Regions from separate parts of the Streptomyces sp. 2-1 genome, predicted to be linked through region 3. Evidence: riboswitches for the same ligand, from Rfam matches in the RefSeq annotation. Region 3 holds a riboswitch; each other region holds the start of a gene.
The links. Region 3 has a riboswitch for cyclic di-AMP ahead of ACN20J_RS21145 (transglycosylase SLT domain-containing protein). Riboswitches for the same ligand answer to the same signal wherever they lie in the genome.

Region 1 (5,087 bases), 1.2 Mb from region 3:
AGGGCTACGGTTACCCGGCGCCAACGCCGTACACGTACAACCCGTACCGCTCGTAATAGGCGCGACCCCAAACCACAACGCGAACCCAAAAACGCAACCGCACCCCCCCAGCCCAAACCCCAGACGAATCCCCACCCCCAACCCCACCCCACCCCTCAGCCAGAAGCCGAGGTGAGCCTCCCCAGCTCCCCCTCCGTGAGGACGAGCCCGGCCACCCCCAGCAACGCCGGAAGCTGCTCGACCGTACGAGCGCTGGCGATCGGCGCGACGACGGTCGGCCGGGAGGCCAGCCAGGCCAGGGCCACGGTGGCGATCTCGACCCCGCGCTCCCGAGCGACCTCGTCGAGCGCGGCCAGCACCCGCGGCCCCCGCTCGGACTCCAGATGCGCCCCCGCGGACCCGGCCCGCGCGCTGTCGACGACGGAACCCGCCCGGTACTTGCCGGTGAGGAAGCCCGAGGCGAGCGAGGAGTAGGGGACGACGGCCAGACCGGCCCGGGAGGCGACGTCACGCAGCGGACCCTCGTACGAGTCGCGGGAGACGAGGTTGTACCGGGGCTGCAGCGCGACGTACCGCGCAAGGCCCTCGCGGTCGGAGAGGTCGAGGGACTCCTGGAGCCGCTCGGGGGAGAGGTTGGACGCGGCGATCGCGCGCACCTTGCCGGCGCGGACGAGCTCGTCCAGGGCGGTGATGATCTCCTCGACCGGCACGGACGGGTCGTCGAAGTGGGTGTAGTACAGGTCGATGTAGTCCGTCTTCAGCCGCCGCAGGGAGGCATCGGCCGCGGCCTTGATGTTCGCCCCTGACAGACCCTTGTACCGGGGGTGCGCACCGACCTTGGTGGCGACGACGACGTCGGCGCGGTTGCCGCGCGCGGCGAGCCAGTCGCCCAGGACGGTCTCCGACTCACCGCCCTCGTTGCCCGGCACCCAGGCCGAGTAGGTGTCGGCGGTGTCGACGAAGTTCCCGCCCGCGGCGGTGTACGCGTCGAGCACGGCGAAGGACTGCGCCCGGTCGGCGGTCCAGCCGAAGACGTTGCCGCCGAGGGAGAGCGGGAAGACGTCGAGATCGGACGAACCCAGCTTGCGGAGAGAGGTCATGGGTGGGTCAACGGCCGTACCGGACGGCCGTATTCCGCACCCAGGAACCTCTCAAGCCCTTCTTACCGGCGTACCGGTTGAGCTCTTACGAAGTGAGCTCTTACGAAGTGAGCCCTTACCGGGTGAGCCCTTACGGGGTGAGCCCCTTGCCACGCAGCCACGCCATCGGGTCGATGCCGTCGCCACCGCTGGTGTGGACCTCCAGGTGGAGGTGCGCCCCGGTGACGTTGCCGGTCGCGCCCACGCGGCCGATGATGTCGCCGGTGGCCACCTTCTGCCCGACGCTGACACCGATCGACGACTGGTGCGCGTACCAGAGCTCCGTACCGTCGTCGAGCGTGAGGACCGTGCGGTAGCCGTACGAGCCGTTCCAGCCGGCCTCGGTGATCGTGCCGCTGTGAACGGCCTTGATCGGGGTACCCGTAGGAGCGGCGAAGTCCAGACCCGTGTGCTGACCGGACGACCACAGCGCACCGGACTGCCCGAAGGTCGAGGTGATCGTGTACGAGGAGGTGGGCAGCGTGAACTGCTTGGCGAGCTCGGCGAGGCGCGCGGCCTCGGCCTTCTCCTTGGCCTCCTGGTCCGCCTTCTTCTTGGCGGCGGCGACCTTGGCCTCGGCGGCGTCCCGCTCCTTGGCGGCCTGGTCGGAGGCCTTCTTCGCGGCGGCGGCCTCGGCGGCCCGCTGGGCCTCGCGGTCCACCTGGTCCTGCTGCCGCTCGGCCTGGAGCATGATGCGGGCGCGCAGGGCCTCGCCCGCGTCCGAGTTGCCCTCCTCGGCGTCGGCGGCGGTGAGGCCGACGGCGGTGATCGGAGTGCTGGAGCCCTCGGGGGCGTCGTCGTCCGAGAACGGCGAGCCGACGTTCGGCAGGTCGGGGATCGAGATCGACACCGGGGGCTTGCCGGTCTGCGCGGTGGCCATGCCACCCGCACCGACGGCGGCTATGACACCGACGCCCAGAACGGTCGAGCTACGGGCGAGTCCACCGCCGCGCTGCTTGGCGACGCGGTGCCGGCCGCGGACGGGAAGGACGGTCTCCGCGCTGGGGTTCCAGACCTCCCACGTCTCCTCGTCCTTACGAGCGCCGTAGGCGAATGTGTCGGGCTTCTTCTCACCCGAGGACTCACCCGTCAACTCATCCGGTACGAACGAGGGTGTGAGGGCAGACCGGTTGGACGCCACGTAGGCGCACTCCTTTCCTTCCTTCTCGCCTACCGGGTTAGCTGACGGGTTCGGAGCAGGAAGGTCTCCTACGCGCGTCAACCGCGGTGCGCTACACCGCGAAGACGAGCGATTCACCCCAAGTGGTGGTTCCCCGGTTCCCTTGCGGGATTCGGCGCGTGCGCACGGAGCCGACTCTTGTGACGGCTGGGACGACCGCGCTGCGTTATCGAACGTTAATAGACCCGGGCACCGGATTCCAAGCTGTTCCTGATGATCGTTACGGCTCTTGGCCTGGACTTACAGGTCATGAGCGGGGTAAATCGGGCGAGTTGATCGACATTCAGGAATAGCAGTCCTGTTGATGGTGCGTCAGTTGTTGAGCGGAGGGACGCCGTTCGACTACGAACGGTGATATGGCCCGCCGAAAGAGCGACGCATCTCACGCCCGCCGCCATCACATGTGGTGCCGTGCCCTCACGGCCGCCGCACCGCGAGCAGTGCCATGTCGTCGGCGGCACCGCCCCCGGTGTGCCGCAGGACGTCGTCCAGTACCGCGGTGAGCAACGCGTCGGGCCCGGGGAAGACCCGCCCGGCCAGCCGCCGCGCCGGATCGTAGAAGACGTCCCGCCGGTCCCGCGCCTCGGACAGCCCGTCCGTGTGGAAGAGCAGCATGGCCCCGCCCGGGAACTCCTCCTCCTGCGCGCGGTCGGGCCAGGCCCCCAGCTCCCCCGTCCCGAGCGGCAGCGCGGGCTCCGGCGCGGAGAGCGTACGTACCTCTCCGTCGCCGTACAGCAGAAGGGGCCCGGGGTGGCCGCGGTTCACGAGGCGTACGACCGGGGTGCCGTGCGGGATCTCGGCGAGCACGGCGGTGGTGAAGTCCTCGAAGACCGCGATGATGTCGCGCCGGACGCCTTCGCGTGCGAGTGCCCGCTCCAGCCGCTGGGCGACCGCCTCCAGGCTCGCCTCCTGCTCGGCGGCCTCCCGGAAGGCCCCGATGAGTACGGCGACGACGCCGACCGCTCCCATGCCCTTGCCCCGTACGTCGCCCACGAGGAGCCGTACGCCGTGCGGGGTGTCCTGCACGGCGTACAGGTCGCCCCCGATGAACGCGCCCTCCTGCGCGGCCTCGTACCGTGCCGCGATCTCGAGACCACCGATCCGCGCGGCCGGTTCGGGCAGTACGGCCCGCTGGGCGGCCTCCGCGATCTCGCGGGCGGTGGCGAGGCGCGCGTTGCCGCGTCCCACGAGCCGGTTGATGCCGACGGCGAGCACGGCGGCCGTGGCCACGGTGAGGACCTCGGTGACCGCGCCCGCGTCGAAGGCGAACCTGAGGTGCACGAGGGCCATGCCCACGGTCGCCGCGATGCCCGTCCACACGGTGGCGCCGAGCGAGAAGAGGGGTGCGGCGATGAGCACGGCGGCCGTGAAGAAGGGAGCCGCGGTGAAGTCCTGCGGGGTGAGCAGGTCGTAACAGACACCCGCGACGATCAGCAGCGCCGGCAGCGCGCGGACGAGGGTGCGCTGGTACGAGGCGGTTCTCTCCACGGGCTCGACGTCCACGGGCTCGACCCGCACCGGCTCCTGCTCCTCCACCTGTCCAGGCTTCCGGGAGCGGGGGTGGCGGGCGAGCGGACGAGGACCGGGCGGGTGAAGACGCCTGCCCGCCCGAACACCCGAGGAGATGCCCGGGAAACACCTGAGGCCGGAATCCTTGATCGGATTCCGGCCTCAGGCCTTCAGTAGCGGGGACAGGATTTGAACCTGCGACCTCTGGGTTATGAGCCCAGCGAGCTACCGAGCTGCTCCACCCCGCGTCGTTAAGACCACTGTACGCCATCCGCGGGACCCAAAGCACACGCGTTAACTTCGCCCGCACTTCACCGGGTGGTTTGGTACGAAACGTGCCGATCGGCGGTGCGGGTCGGCCTGCGCATCGGCCGTACCGACGGGAAACGGGCCGGTCAGGTCAGGTCAGGTCAGATGACGGTTGGGCGCCTTCGCGTCGGCCTCGTACTCCGGGAGTACCAGGACGTCGGCGCCGGCCGCGGCCAGCAGCCCGCTGCCGTCCGCGCCCGCCACGAAGGTGTCCGGCTCCCGCCAGGCGGTCACGACCCTGCGTACGCCCGCGTCGAGGATCAGCCGGGCGCAGGGCGCGGGCCGGGACGCGCGGCGGGCGCATGGCTCCAGGCTGCTGTAGACGGTGGCGGTCGCGAGCCGCGGATCACCCGGCTCGATCTTGGCGAGGGCGGCCTCCTCGGCGTGGGACACGGGGTCGGACTCACGGGAGTACCCGCGGGCCAGCTCCGTACCGTCAGCCGCGACGACGACCGCGCCGACGCTGAACGCGGTCTGCGAGGGCGGGCACTCGGCGGCCAGTTCGCAGGCGAGGGCCAGCCATCGGTGGTCGGCGGCGGAGGGTACGGTCCCGGTGCCGGGCGCGGTGGGGACGTACCGCATGAGGACGACGTCCCCCACGGGCCGCGTCTCGACCAGCCGCAGCCGGTTGCGGGGGCCGCCCGGATAGTCGCCGGGCCCGAACAGGCGGGGCGCGTCCGGCTCCCCGACGACGAGGGGCGCGAGGGCGAGCTGCAGTTCGTCGGCGAGGCCCTGGCGGAGGAGCTGGGTGTGGACGCGTCCGCCGCCCTCGACCATGAGCCGCCGTACGCCGCGTACGTCGTGGAGGTGGGTGAGTACGGCCCGCCAGTCGACGTCGGGGCCCACGGACGCGACGTCGACGCCGAGGCCGCGCAGCGCTTCGGTGGCCCTGGTGGCCCCCTCGTCGGTCGTGTAGACGATCTTCTCGCCGCCCGTGGACCAGAAGTTGG
Region 2 (5,087 bases), 4.7 Mb from region 3:
ACGAAGCAGCGGGGCTCCCCCGACGTCACCCGTCAGGGAAGCCCCGCCCCTCCGCGGACATTCGGGCCGCAGAGCAAGACCGCCGGTCGAACCACGGCCCGCCCCGAAGGCCCTCAGGCCCCCGGACCTTCAAGCCACCGGCTCGATCCGCATCTTGATGTCGTCGGGCGACAGGCTCCCCTTCGCCACCACGCGGTCCCCGGAGGACTCCCCGCGAAGGCGCCGCCCGATCCACGGGACCAGGTACTCGCGCGCCCAGTGGATGTTGTCGCGCCGCATTTCGAGCGTGCCGCGCGGCGGCAGCGGCGGCCATGGCTGGTCGGGATCCGCGGGCACTTCCAGGCCGAGGACCTGGCCGGCGCGCAGGGCGACCCGCGTGTGCCCCTCGGGCGACAGATGGAGCCGGTCGCCGTCCCAGGCCCGCCGGTCCTGGATGGTCCTGAGGGACCACAGGTCGAGCACGGGACAGCCGTACCGGTCGGCGATGGACCGGATATGGAGGTTGTACGTGGCGATCTTGCCGCGCATGTGCTTGAGCACGGGTACGCCACGGGTGTCGAAGCCGGTGGTCACGAGGACCGTGCCGACGGCCGACGTGAGGTCCGCGACGGCGCGCTCGAAGCGCTCCGCGACCTCGTCGGGGTCGGTGCCCGGCCGGATGATGTCGTTGCCGCCCGCGCAGAAGGAGACCAGGTCGGGCGCGAGCTCCTTCGCGCGCGTCAACTGGTCCTCGACGATCTGGTCGAGGAGTTTCCCGCGGACTGCGAGGTTGGTGTAGTCGAAGTCGCCCTCGGGCCGACGGTCCGCGAGAAGCACCGCGAACCGGTCGGCCCAGCCGACGGACGCCCCGTCCGGGCCAAGGTCGCCGACGCCCTCGGTGAAGCTGTCCCCCACCGCCACGTACGACCCGATCACTGATCTGTTGTCATTCTTCGAATCGTCTGCCACATCGGGCCATGATTCACCTTCGGGTGTGAGCTACGCGACCGTAGGAAAGGGTTGACGCGCGGTGAGATAAGCCACTCGTCAAGTGTTGGTCAATCTCGGAATAAGGGGCTCCATCAGGGACGTTGTCGCAGCTCTCGCACCCTGAAGTCCGTGATCCTGAAGTGACTCCAGACCGTCCGGAACGCGAAGTGCCCGCTCGTGTACGGCTCTTGGTCCACGAAGTCGAAGACGAGCCGCCCGTTGTTCCACCACCGGACCGTCGAGCCGTTCGAGACGATCCTGACGCGGTTGGGCTCGTTCGCCGTGAGCAAGGGCTCTGTGTAGTCGAAGACCAGCGGGCGCACACCCGCCTCACCGACGTAACGGCGCAGCCTGGTCGTGGTGTTGGTGTTGGCTCCGTATCCGGCGTAGTACGTCGTGAGGTGGTCGTACTCGTCGAGCGCACCGCCCCGGTGCGTGGCGAAGAGGTCCTCCGGGGAGCGGACGTCCGTGGCGTTCCAGAAGTTGTTGAGGTCCGAGACCCGGTCGTTGGCGCCGCCCGCGGAGACCGGTGTGGCGGTGTACTCCAGGACATAGGGCCCTCGGAGCTTGCGCTTGAACCACACAGTCGCGCCGCTCGGCACGTCTATCTCCAGGACGCCGCGGGACGCGGTGACGCTGCCGCCGTCCTGCAGTTCCGTCGCCCACTGGCCGAGGCCGTGCCGGAAGTCGTCGCGGGCGATGAGCCGCCCCGGACGGCCCCGGACCGCCGCACCCGCGGTCTGCGCGGGGGCCAGCGCGGTGAGTGCGGCACCGGCGGCCAGGACTCCGAACGCTCTGCGTGTGGTCGTCATGAAGACCTCCATGGCAGGGAAGGCGCATAGAAAGCGCTTGCGGAGATCACTGTGCCGCGACTTCCGCATCCCTGTCGACACATCGCCCGGCCATGCCACAGACGTGCCACAGAACCGAAACACCGAAGACCGGACCCCGGGGATCACCGGGTCCGGCCTTCGGAGACGAGCGGAGTGGTACGCCGTGCGGGCGTGCCTGGCGTCGGGTCAGACGGAGACGCCCTTGCCACGCAGGTACGCCAGCGGGTCCACGTCCGAGCCGTAGTCCGGGGTGGTGCGGATCTCGAAGTGCAGGTGCGGGCCGGTGACGTTGCCCGTCGCGCCGGAGAGGCCGACCTGCTGGCCCTCGGTCACGGCCTGTCCGGCCGAGACGGAGAGGGAGGACAGGTGGGCGTACTGGGCGTAGTGGCCGTCCTCGAGCTGGATGACGACCTGGTTGCCGTACGCGCCGCCCCAGCCGGCGGAGACGACCGTGCCCGCACCGACGGACTTGAGGGACGTGCCGGTCGGGACCACGAAGTCGACGCCGGTGTGGTACCCGCTGGACCACATGCTGCCCGACATCTTGTACGGGGTGCCGACGCCCGCGCCCGCGACCGGCAGCGTGAAGCCGGCGGCACTGGCCTCGGCGGCCTTTGGAGCGGCAGCAGCCTTGGGGGCCGCGGCCTTCTTCGCGGAGGACTGGGTGGTCTTGGAGGCGCCGGAGTCGGAGCTCGACGTGGCGGCGGCCTTGCCGATCGACAGCTTCAGGCCCGGGTGGATCAGCGCCGGGTCACCGCCGATCGCCTTGCGGTTGTCCTCGTACAGCTTCTTCCAGCCGCCGCTGACGTTCTGCGTGCCGGCGATCTTCGACAGGGAGTCGCCCGCTCGCACGGAATAGGTCTTGGCGGCGGCCTTCTTCGCCTCGGCCTTCTTGTCGGCGGCGGCAGGCGCCGATTCGGCGGCCTTGTTCGCGACATTCGAGACGCTCGCCACGGAATCGGCGGCGGACTGCGAAGTCGCGGCGTGCGCCCCGGTCGCACCGAGCAGCGGAAGGGCGAGCGCCGCGCCGCCGGTTCCGGCGACGGCTATGGAGCGGGTGAAACGCTGGGACTTGGGACGGCGGTGCTTACCCTTCGCGGGCATGGCGAATTCCTCTCCGGCGCCTGCGAGGTGAGCTGTCGGGTGCGAGCTGGAGATGCCCGGCCGTGTTTGCGCACGACTTAACCCCTAGCCGTTCCGGAGACCGGAACAGGCGTTCTACCTGTGGGTCCCCCGCTCCTGCCGTGTACGGGTGGGTGAGCGGATTCCGGGCGGCGGCAGGATTGGGCGTCCGTCCGGATTGGTGGCGAACGTAAGCGACATGAAGACGCAGGAACAACCTTTGGGGTTTCCTGTGTGCCCCGTTCTCTTGATCCCTGACCGAAATGACGGTCACGCTGCGTAAATCAGGGATCTTCCCCGTTTGTTAAATCCCTGAAAACGCAACCGAATTACGTGAACATGGCGACAGCGGACCGTCACGAATATGACGCTGCTCACGGAGTGCCGTTCCAGGAGCCTTTATTCCAGAGCGAGTTGGAACCAATGCTCCATTACGGACACAACAGTCACATGCGACGCAGCCGGAAAACTGCCGCATCAAGGTCGCCGCGCAACCCCGTCCGCAATCCGTGATGCAACAGCACCGCACCTCGGTGGACTTCGCCCGTTTCGAGGCATTCGTACGTCGCCGCCGGGTCGAGCCCGCGCAGTCGCACCGGAGCGACCGGCTCGCCGTAGTGCTGGGCCTGGAGCCAGGCGAGGACGACGACCTCCCCGTCACGCGAGTACTGCACGGCGCTCAGCCCGCCCTCCGGCGCCCGCAGCCGGTGGAGGTCCCCGCCCTGCACGACGGGCCGGATCTCCTTGTAGAGCTCCACCCACGTCCGCGCCTCGGCCAGCTCCTCCTCGTTCCACCGGGTCAGGTCGCCGCCGACACCGAGCACGCCGGCCATCGCGCTCACGAAGCGGAAGCGCAGCGAGCTGGCGCGGCCGTTGAGCTGGTCGTTCGGACTGTCGGTGACCCAGGCGGCCATCACCCGCGCGGGATGCACCTGGCTGAAGCCGTGCTGGATGGCGAGCCGGTCGAGCGGGTCGGTGTTGTCCGAGGTCCACACCTGGTCCGTACGCGCCATGATCCCGAGGTCGATACGGCCGCCGCCGCCCGAGCAGGACTCGAAGGCGACGCCCGGATGGGCCGCCCGCAGCCGGTCCAGGAGGCGGTACAGGGCGTGCACATGGTCCACCCAGAGCCGCTGCGGGTAGGCCTCGCCGGGCCACCCCGCGTCGGTGAAGCAGCGGTTGAAGTCCCACTTCACGTAGTCGATCGGCGCACTGGAGAGCAGCGTGTCGAGCTGCTCCCACAGGTACTCCTGGACGTCCTCGCGGGCGAGGTTCAGTACGAGCTGATTGCGCAGCTCCGTCCTCTTTCGTCCCGGTTGGAACTGCACCCAGTCGGGATGCGCTCGGTACAGCTCGCTGTCCGGGTTGACCATCTCGGGCTCGACCCAGATCCCGAACTGCATCCCCATCGCGTGCACCTCGTCGGCGAGGGGCTTGAGACCCGCCGGGAAGCGGTCGGGGTTGGGCGTCCAGTCGCCGAGCCCGGCCCGGTCGCTGGTGCGCGCCCCGAACCAGCCGTCGTCGACCACGAACAGCTCGACCCCCATCGCGGCGGCCCGTCGCGCCAGCGCCCCCTGCTGCTCCTCGGAGATGTCGAACTCCGTGGCCTCCCAGGAGTTGTAGAGCACCGGCCGGTGCTCGCCCGCGTCCGGGATCACATGGGCGTGCTGGTAGGCGTGCCAGGCACGGCTCGCGCCGCCGAATCCGCCGTCGCTCCACAACCCCGCGAAGACGGGTGTGACGAAGCTCTCCCCCGGCTCCAGTCGCAGCAGCCCCGAGTCGTCGTACCCGACGCCGCCGGTGATCTGCACGCGCGCGTCAGGGAGTTGGGCCACGGCGATCCGCCAGGTGCCCGACCAGGCGAGGGCGCACCCGTAGACCTCGCCCTGCTCCTCGGTGGCCGCTCCGTCGGGGTCCAGGGCGACCCAGGGCAGGTGCTGGTGCGAGGTGTGCCCGCGCCGGCTGCCGATGACCTTCTCACCGTAGGTGAGTTCGGAGCGCACGAGCCGGGACTCGGCCGCCCACCGGCCATGCAGCTGGGACAGCCGCCAGCCGTCGCGGTGCGGCAGCGTCCAGGCCGCGGAGTCTGCGCGCAGCACCTCCAGGGCGGGCCCTTCGTTGGCGAGGGTCACCCACCGCTCGACGACGTCGGTCCCGGCACGC
Region 3 (5,087 bases):
CCCGAATCTGCGACGTGGCCCCCGACGGCTCCTCGACCCTCGTCACCCGGGGCGTCCTGAACCTGTCAGCCCGTCATGGCCGCGACCAGGTGGTTCCCTGGAAACCGGGCTCTACGGAGGATGTGGTTCTCGACCTGAACGCCATCGGCCACGCCTTCCCTCCGGGCCATCGCGTCCGTCTCGCCGTCTCCTCCGCGTACTGGCCGTGGATCTGGCCCCAGCCGGGTTCGGAGGCGGGCTTCACCCTCACCCCTTCGGGGAGCGTGCTGGAACTCCCGCTCCGCGCACAGCAGTCGGACCCGTCCATCTCCTTCGAGGAGCCGGAGCAGGCGGAGCCCATGGGGGTCAACTTCCCCGCGACACTGGACGAGCCGCGCCCCGAGCGCCTCGTCGTCCGCGATGTCGCCAAGGGCGAGTGGCGCCTGGAGGTGGACCCTCGCTACGGAGGCACCCGGGTGTATCCCGACGGCCTCGAATTCACCGAGGAAGCCCTGGACACGTACACGATCGTCGAATCGGACCCGCTGTCGGCCCGCGCCCACTCGGACTGGTTCGTCCGGCTGCACCGGCCTGACCTGCCGTGGGACGCGAGCGTCGAGGCGCACTCCGAAACCACCTGCGACGAGGCGGACTTCATCACCTCGAACGAGGTGATCTGCAAGAACGGTGACGAGGTGGTGTTCCACCGCACCTGGGAGAAAAGGATTCCGCGGACGGCGGGGTGAGCTCGTACGCTCCCCGCATGAAGGCGAACGCGCACGTGGGCCCCGCGACGGCGAAGGCGTATGCGAGCCCCGCGCCCGCAAGCGCGTGTGCGAGCCCCACGAGCGCAAAAGCGTGTGATGAGACCCCATGACCGCGTACGCCTATGTGGGTCCTGCGGACATAGCGGCGGCCGTCCGGCCCGGCGGGGGCGGCGCCCGGATCCGGAACCCGGCCGACCTCGACACCTTCCTGTCCGCCCGCCCCGCCGACGAACTCGCCGAGCCCTTCACCTTCGTCGTCGACGCCTCCCTGACCCTGCGCCTGGCCCCACGCCGCTCCGAGCACGTGGCCTGCGCGGACGGGAAACCGGTGCGCGCCGCCGGGGAGTTGGGCTTCGCGAGGACCTCGTCCGGCTGGGCGGTCACGTACGCGAGCAACCAGTCCACCGGCTACTGCCCCGACCCCGAGTCGTGGCGGTCGCTCGCGGCGGCCCTCACCCACGCGGGCATCGACCGCTCCGCCGCCGACACCGGCGGCTACACCCACCCGATCGTCTACCGCCGCTGCCCGTCCTGCGCCGAGTGGAACTCCGTACAGGACGCCCATTTCGTCTGTTCCCTCTGCGACGCCGACCTCCCGGCCGACCACCGCACCGGCCCGACGGACCTCGCGCTCCTCGCCGACGAGGAGGGCAACTCGGTCAGGATCACGGTCCTCGGCCGGCATCCGCGAATGGTGGCGGGCCTCGCGGCCGAGATCGTCGTGGAGACGCCTTTCGTGCGTGGCCGCCTCGAACTCTCTCTGTGGCGCCGCCGACTTGAGGCCTGGGGGCATGCCCTGGACGCCGCATTCGACCGCGGTGAGGACATCGCGTGGATGACGGTGGAGCGAGGCCCGTCGATTTCCATTCGGCTCACGGGAGAACGGGATTGCCCCGAAGTGATCGTGGAGGACGACACGATTTCCATGGCCACCGTGTGCGTTCCCGTCGATCTTCCCCGGAACTGGATCGACAGCCATCAGCAGAAACTTCGTGACGTTCTCACTCTCTGGAACCCGGAAGACTGACTCTCCGGAGCCCCGAAGAGCACTAGGGGAACGTTTACGGACAAGTAGCACCTTATGCCGACTGGGCGGGCATCCAGACTCCGCCCGACTTGCCCCAATTAGACACATGGCGCACCTAATTCCCCACCTGCGTACGTGAATTGGGTCACGTCCGCCCGGGACGGTCACTTTGCCGCTTCGGTCGATTCACCTTTGCTCAAAGCAAGTTGAACTTCACCTTCCGAATGGATCAAGAATTCCCATCCGTCCCGAACAGGCAAATCACATCGCCATGTGAATTCTGGGCTTGTTCACGGCATGTGCTCTCGCATACGTTCACGTCACTCCGGATGGACCGCCTAATCCTGCCGCCGCCCGGAGATCCCAACCACCCATTCACTCGCGTACGGCAGGAGCGGGGGACCCAGGTAGGCCGCCGGTCCGGATTCCGGAACGGCTCGGGGTGAAGCCGCGTGCAGCATGCGGCCGGGCAGCTCCCGCCCGAACCCGACAGCTCACCTCGCAGGCGTCGGAGAGGAAACGCGCCATGGCCGCACGAGGCAAGCACCGCCGCCCCCGAATGAACACCCTCACGCGTGGCATCGTCGCCGCGGGAACCGGCGGAGCCGCGCTCGCGCTCCCCATCGTGGGGGCCGCCGGCGCCCACGCCGCACAGCCGACGCAGGCCGCACAGGCCCCCCAGGTCGCACCGGCCGCGGTCCCGCAGGTCTCGCTCGTCACGTACAAGGTGGTCTCGGGCGACACCCTGACCAAGATCGCCAAGAAGCACTCCACGAGCGGCGGCTGGCAGAACCTGTACAAGGCCAACCGCGCGGTCATCGGCGACGACCCGGCGGTCATCCGCCCGGGCCTCAAGCTGACGGTCGGCACGAAGAACGCCCAGACCTCCGCGAAGACGGCCACCGCGACGAAGGCCTCCACCGCGTCCGCCGTCACCCCCGCCGCCGCGAAGACGTACACGAACGACCTCGACGGCTGGATCAGGGAGTCGCTGGACATCATGGCCCAGCAGGGCATCCCGGGGTCGTACGACGGCATCTACCGCAACGTCATGCGCGAGTCGTCGGGCAACCCGCAGGCCATGAACAACTGGGACTCCAACGCCGCGGCCGGCACGCCGTCGAAGGGCCTCCTCCAGACCATCGACCCGACCTTCAACGCCTACCACGTGGCCGGCACCTCGATGGACCCCTTCGACCCGGTCGCCAACATCACGGCGGCGTGCAACTACGCCGCCGCGAGGTACGGCTCGATCGACAACGTCTTCGGGGCGTACTGAGCGGGCGGGTACCGGTCCGACCGGTGCCGGACGTGCTGATCCGGACGTGCTGGTGCCGGACGTGCTGATGCCGGGCGGCCCGCGGCGAGGGAGACCGACCTCTCCGCGGGCCGCCCGGCTTTCTCCTGACGCAGAACCCTGACGCAGAACTAGGGCCGCGGCCCGAAGAGCCGCTCCAGCACCACCGCGATCCCGTCCTCCTCGTTCGACAGGGTCACCTCGTCGGCCACCGCCTGGAGTTCGGGGTGGGCGTTGGCCATCGCGACGCCGTGGGCCGCCCAGTCGAACATCGGGATGTCGTTGGGCATGTCACCGAAGGCGATCGTGGTGGCGGGAGTGAGGCCGAGGTGTTCGGCCGCCAGGGCGAGCCCCGTCGCCTTGGTCACGCCACATGGCTGGAGTTCGACTGTGCCGGGGCCGGACATCGTGACCGTGGCGAGGGAACCGACCGCTCCGCGGGCCGCGGACGCCAACTCGTCGTCGGACAGCAGGGGATGGCGCAGCAGCACCTTGCTGATGGGTTCCGTCCAGAGGTCGTCGCGACGCAGGACCCGTACCGCGGGGAGCGTGGGGTGGGGCATCTCGTACCCCGGCTCGATGAGCGTGAGTCCGTCGACCCCGTCCTGGTCGACGGCGGCGTACACGTCCCCGACCTCCGCCTCGATCTTGCCGAGCGCCGTCTCGGCCAGCTCGCGGTCGAGGGTGACCGACCAGACCATGCGCTCGGCGCCGGCGTCGTACAGCTGCGCTCCCTGACCGCACACCGCCAGTCCCTGGCTGCCCAGTTCGTCCAGCAGGGGGCGTACGCGTGGTGCCGGGCGCCCCGTCACCACGAGGTGCCTGGCACCTCTCCCGATTGCCATCGCCAGCGCGGCGCGTGACCTGTCCGAAAGGGTGTCGTCGCCTCGCAACAACGTCCCGTCCAGGTCAGTGGCGATGAGTGAATATGCGATCGGTGCGGCCATGATCAGAGAATACGGATCGAACGCCCCAACGACTCGACGGGAACCGGACGTCGTCCGGTATCTCGTCAGGCACAGAGGTCGTCACAGGCACCATCCGTCGGCCGCGCGGAGGCAAATCGCGGGCGAGGAGGAGCAGTTGGCCATGCCCTGCCCGCTCCCCCGCCCCCGGTCAACCGGCCCGTCGCCCTTCCCCGGGCCGCATCTCCCCGTGCCCGGCCCCGTCCCGTGGACACGGCTCGCGCGCGGTCTTCGCGCCGCTCGACGGCTTCGGCGACGCGTTGATGCGTACGCGCACGAACCGGAGGTTCCGTTCAGCCGCGCGCCCCCACCAGATGCCGGACCAGCCTCGGTGAGGCGAACTCCGTGCCGCACACGAACCGCATCACGGGCCCGTACGAAGCCGCCGCCGGCAGCCCCGTGAAGTACAGCCCCGGTACGGAGGAACTGAACCCGGCGCCCAGCTTCGGCGTCCCCCGGCTCACCGCCAGCTCCGTACGCAGTTCGTGCCCGAGGAAGTCCATCGCGGCGAGGTCGACGCGGTATCCGGTCGCGGCGACGACATGGTCCGCGGAGAGTTCCTCGACGCGTCCGTCGAGGTTCTGGACGGCGAGGGACGGGTGGCCGCCCGCCGATCCGGAGCGGACGATCCGCGACACCTCGCTCACCTGCACCTTCCCCTCGAACCGCTCCCGCAGCCACCAGGCCCCGAGCGGGCCGAGCACCCGGCGGACGAGGAAGTGCCGGGCCTGCGGCGGCAGATGGCGGTACGGGTGGGGGTAGTAGCTGAGCGCCCACAGCGACCAGGCCCGGCCGAAGGGCGACTCGGGGCGCAGCCTCGGCTGTGTCCACGGGGGCGCGCCGAAGGCGACCGAGCCCTTGCCGCGCGCCACCACGCGCACCTGCGCGCCCGCCTCCGCCGCGAGCGCCGCCGTCTCCAGGGCGGACTGGCCCGCGCCCACGACGATCAGCTCCTTGCCGGAGAACCGGGACAGGTCGTGGAGCTGCGAGCTGTGCGAGACGGGCCCCGTGGGGGTCGGTCCGTCGGGTGCGGCAGCGGCCAGCTCGGGCGG

Region 1: it holds a riboswitch for cyclic di-AMP, as region 3 does, so the genes downstream of both, ACN20J_RS26660 (M23 family metallopeptidase) here and ACN20J_RS21145 (transglycosylase SLT domain-containing protein) in region 3, are expected to answer to the same signal.
Region 2: it holds a riboswitch for cyclic di-AMP, as region 3 does, so the genes downstream of both, ACN20J_RS41725 (LysM peptidoglycan-binding domain-containing M23 family metallopeptidase) here and ACN20J_RS21145 (transglycosylase SLT domain-containing protein) in region 3, are expected to answer to the same signal.

The regions. Positions count from the first base shown of each region.
Region 1 covers NZ_CP183383.1:6,008,961-6,014,047, reverse strand. Annotated here, with positions in the region: gene ACN20J_RS26670 (PrsW family intramembrane metalloprotease) at 1-56, shown strand, start outside; gene ACN20J_RS26665 (aldo/keto reductase) at 156-1,100, opposite strand; gene ACN20J_RS26660 (M23 family metallopeptidase) at 1,231-2,280, opposite strand; cyclic di-AMP (ydaO/yuaA leader) riboswitch at 2,292-2,447, opposite strand; gene ACN20J_RS26655 (PP2C family protein-serine/threonine phosphatase) at 2,737-3,855, opposite strand; tRNA gene ACN20J_RS26650 (tRNA-Met) at 4,003-4,076, opposite strand; gene ACN20J_RS26645 (dihydrofolate reductase family protein) at 4,234-5,087, opposite strand, start outside.
Region 2 covers NZ_CP183383.1:9,516,314-9,521,400, reverse strand. Annotated here, with positions in the region: gene ACN20J_RS41735 (SGNH/GDSL hydrolase family protein) at 130-915, opposite strand; gene ACN20J_RS41730 (DUF6250 domain-containing protein) at 1,062-1,781, opposite strand; gene ACN20J_RS41725 (LysM peptidoglycan-binding domain-containing M23 family metallopeptidase) at 1,989-2,906, opposite strand; cyclic di-AMP (ydaO/yuaA leader) riboswitch at 2,911-3,075, opposite strand; gene ACN20J_RS41720 (alpha-galactosidase) at 3,371-5,087, opposite strand, start outside.
Region 3 covers NZ_CP183383.1:4,811,482-4,816,568, forward strand. Annotated here, with positions in the region: gene ACN20J_RS21135 (CocE/NonD family hydrolase) at 1-725, shown strand, start outside; gene ACN20J_RS21140 (DUF5959 family protein) at 853-1,773, shown strand; cyclic di-AMP (ydaO/yuaA leader) riboswitch at 2,132-2,296, shown strand; gene ACN20J_RS21145 (transglycosylase SLT domain-containing protein) at 2,300-3,052, shown strand; gene ACN20J_RS21150 (HAD family hydrolase) at 3,202-4,017, opposite strand; gene ACN20J_RS21155 (NAD(P)-binding domain-containing protein) at 4,329-5,087, opposite strand, start outside.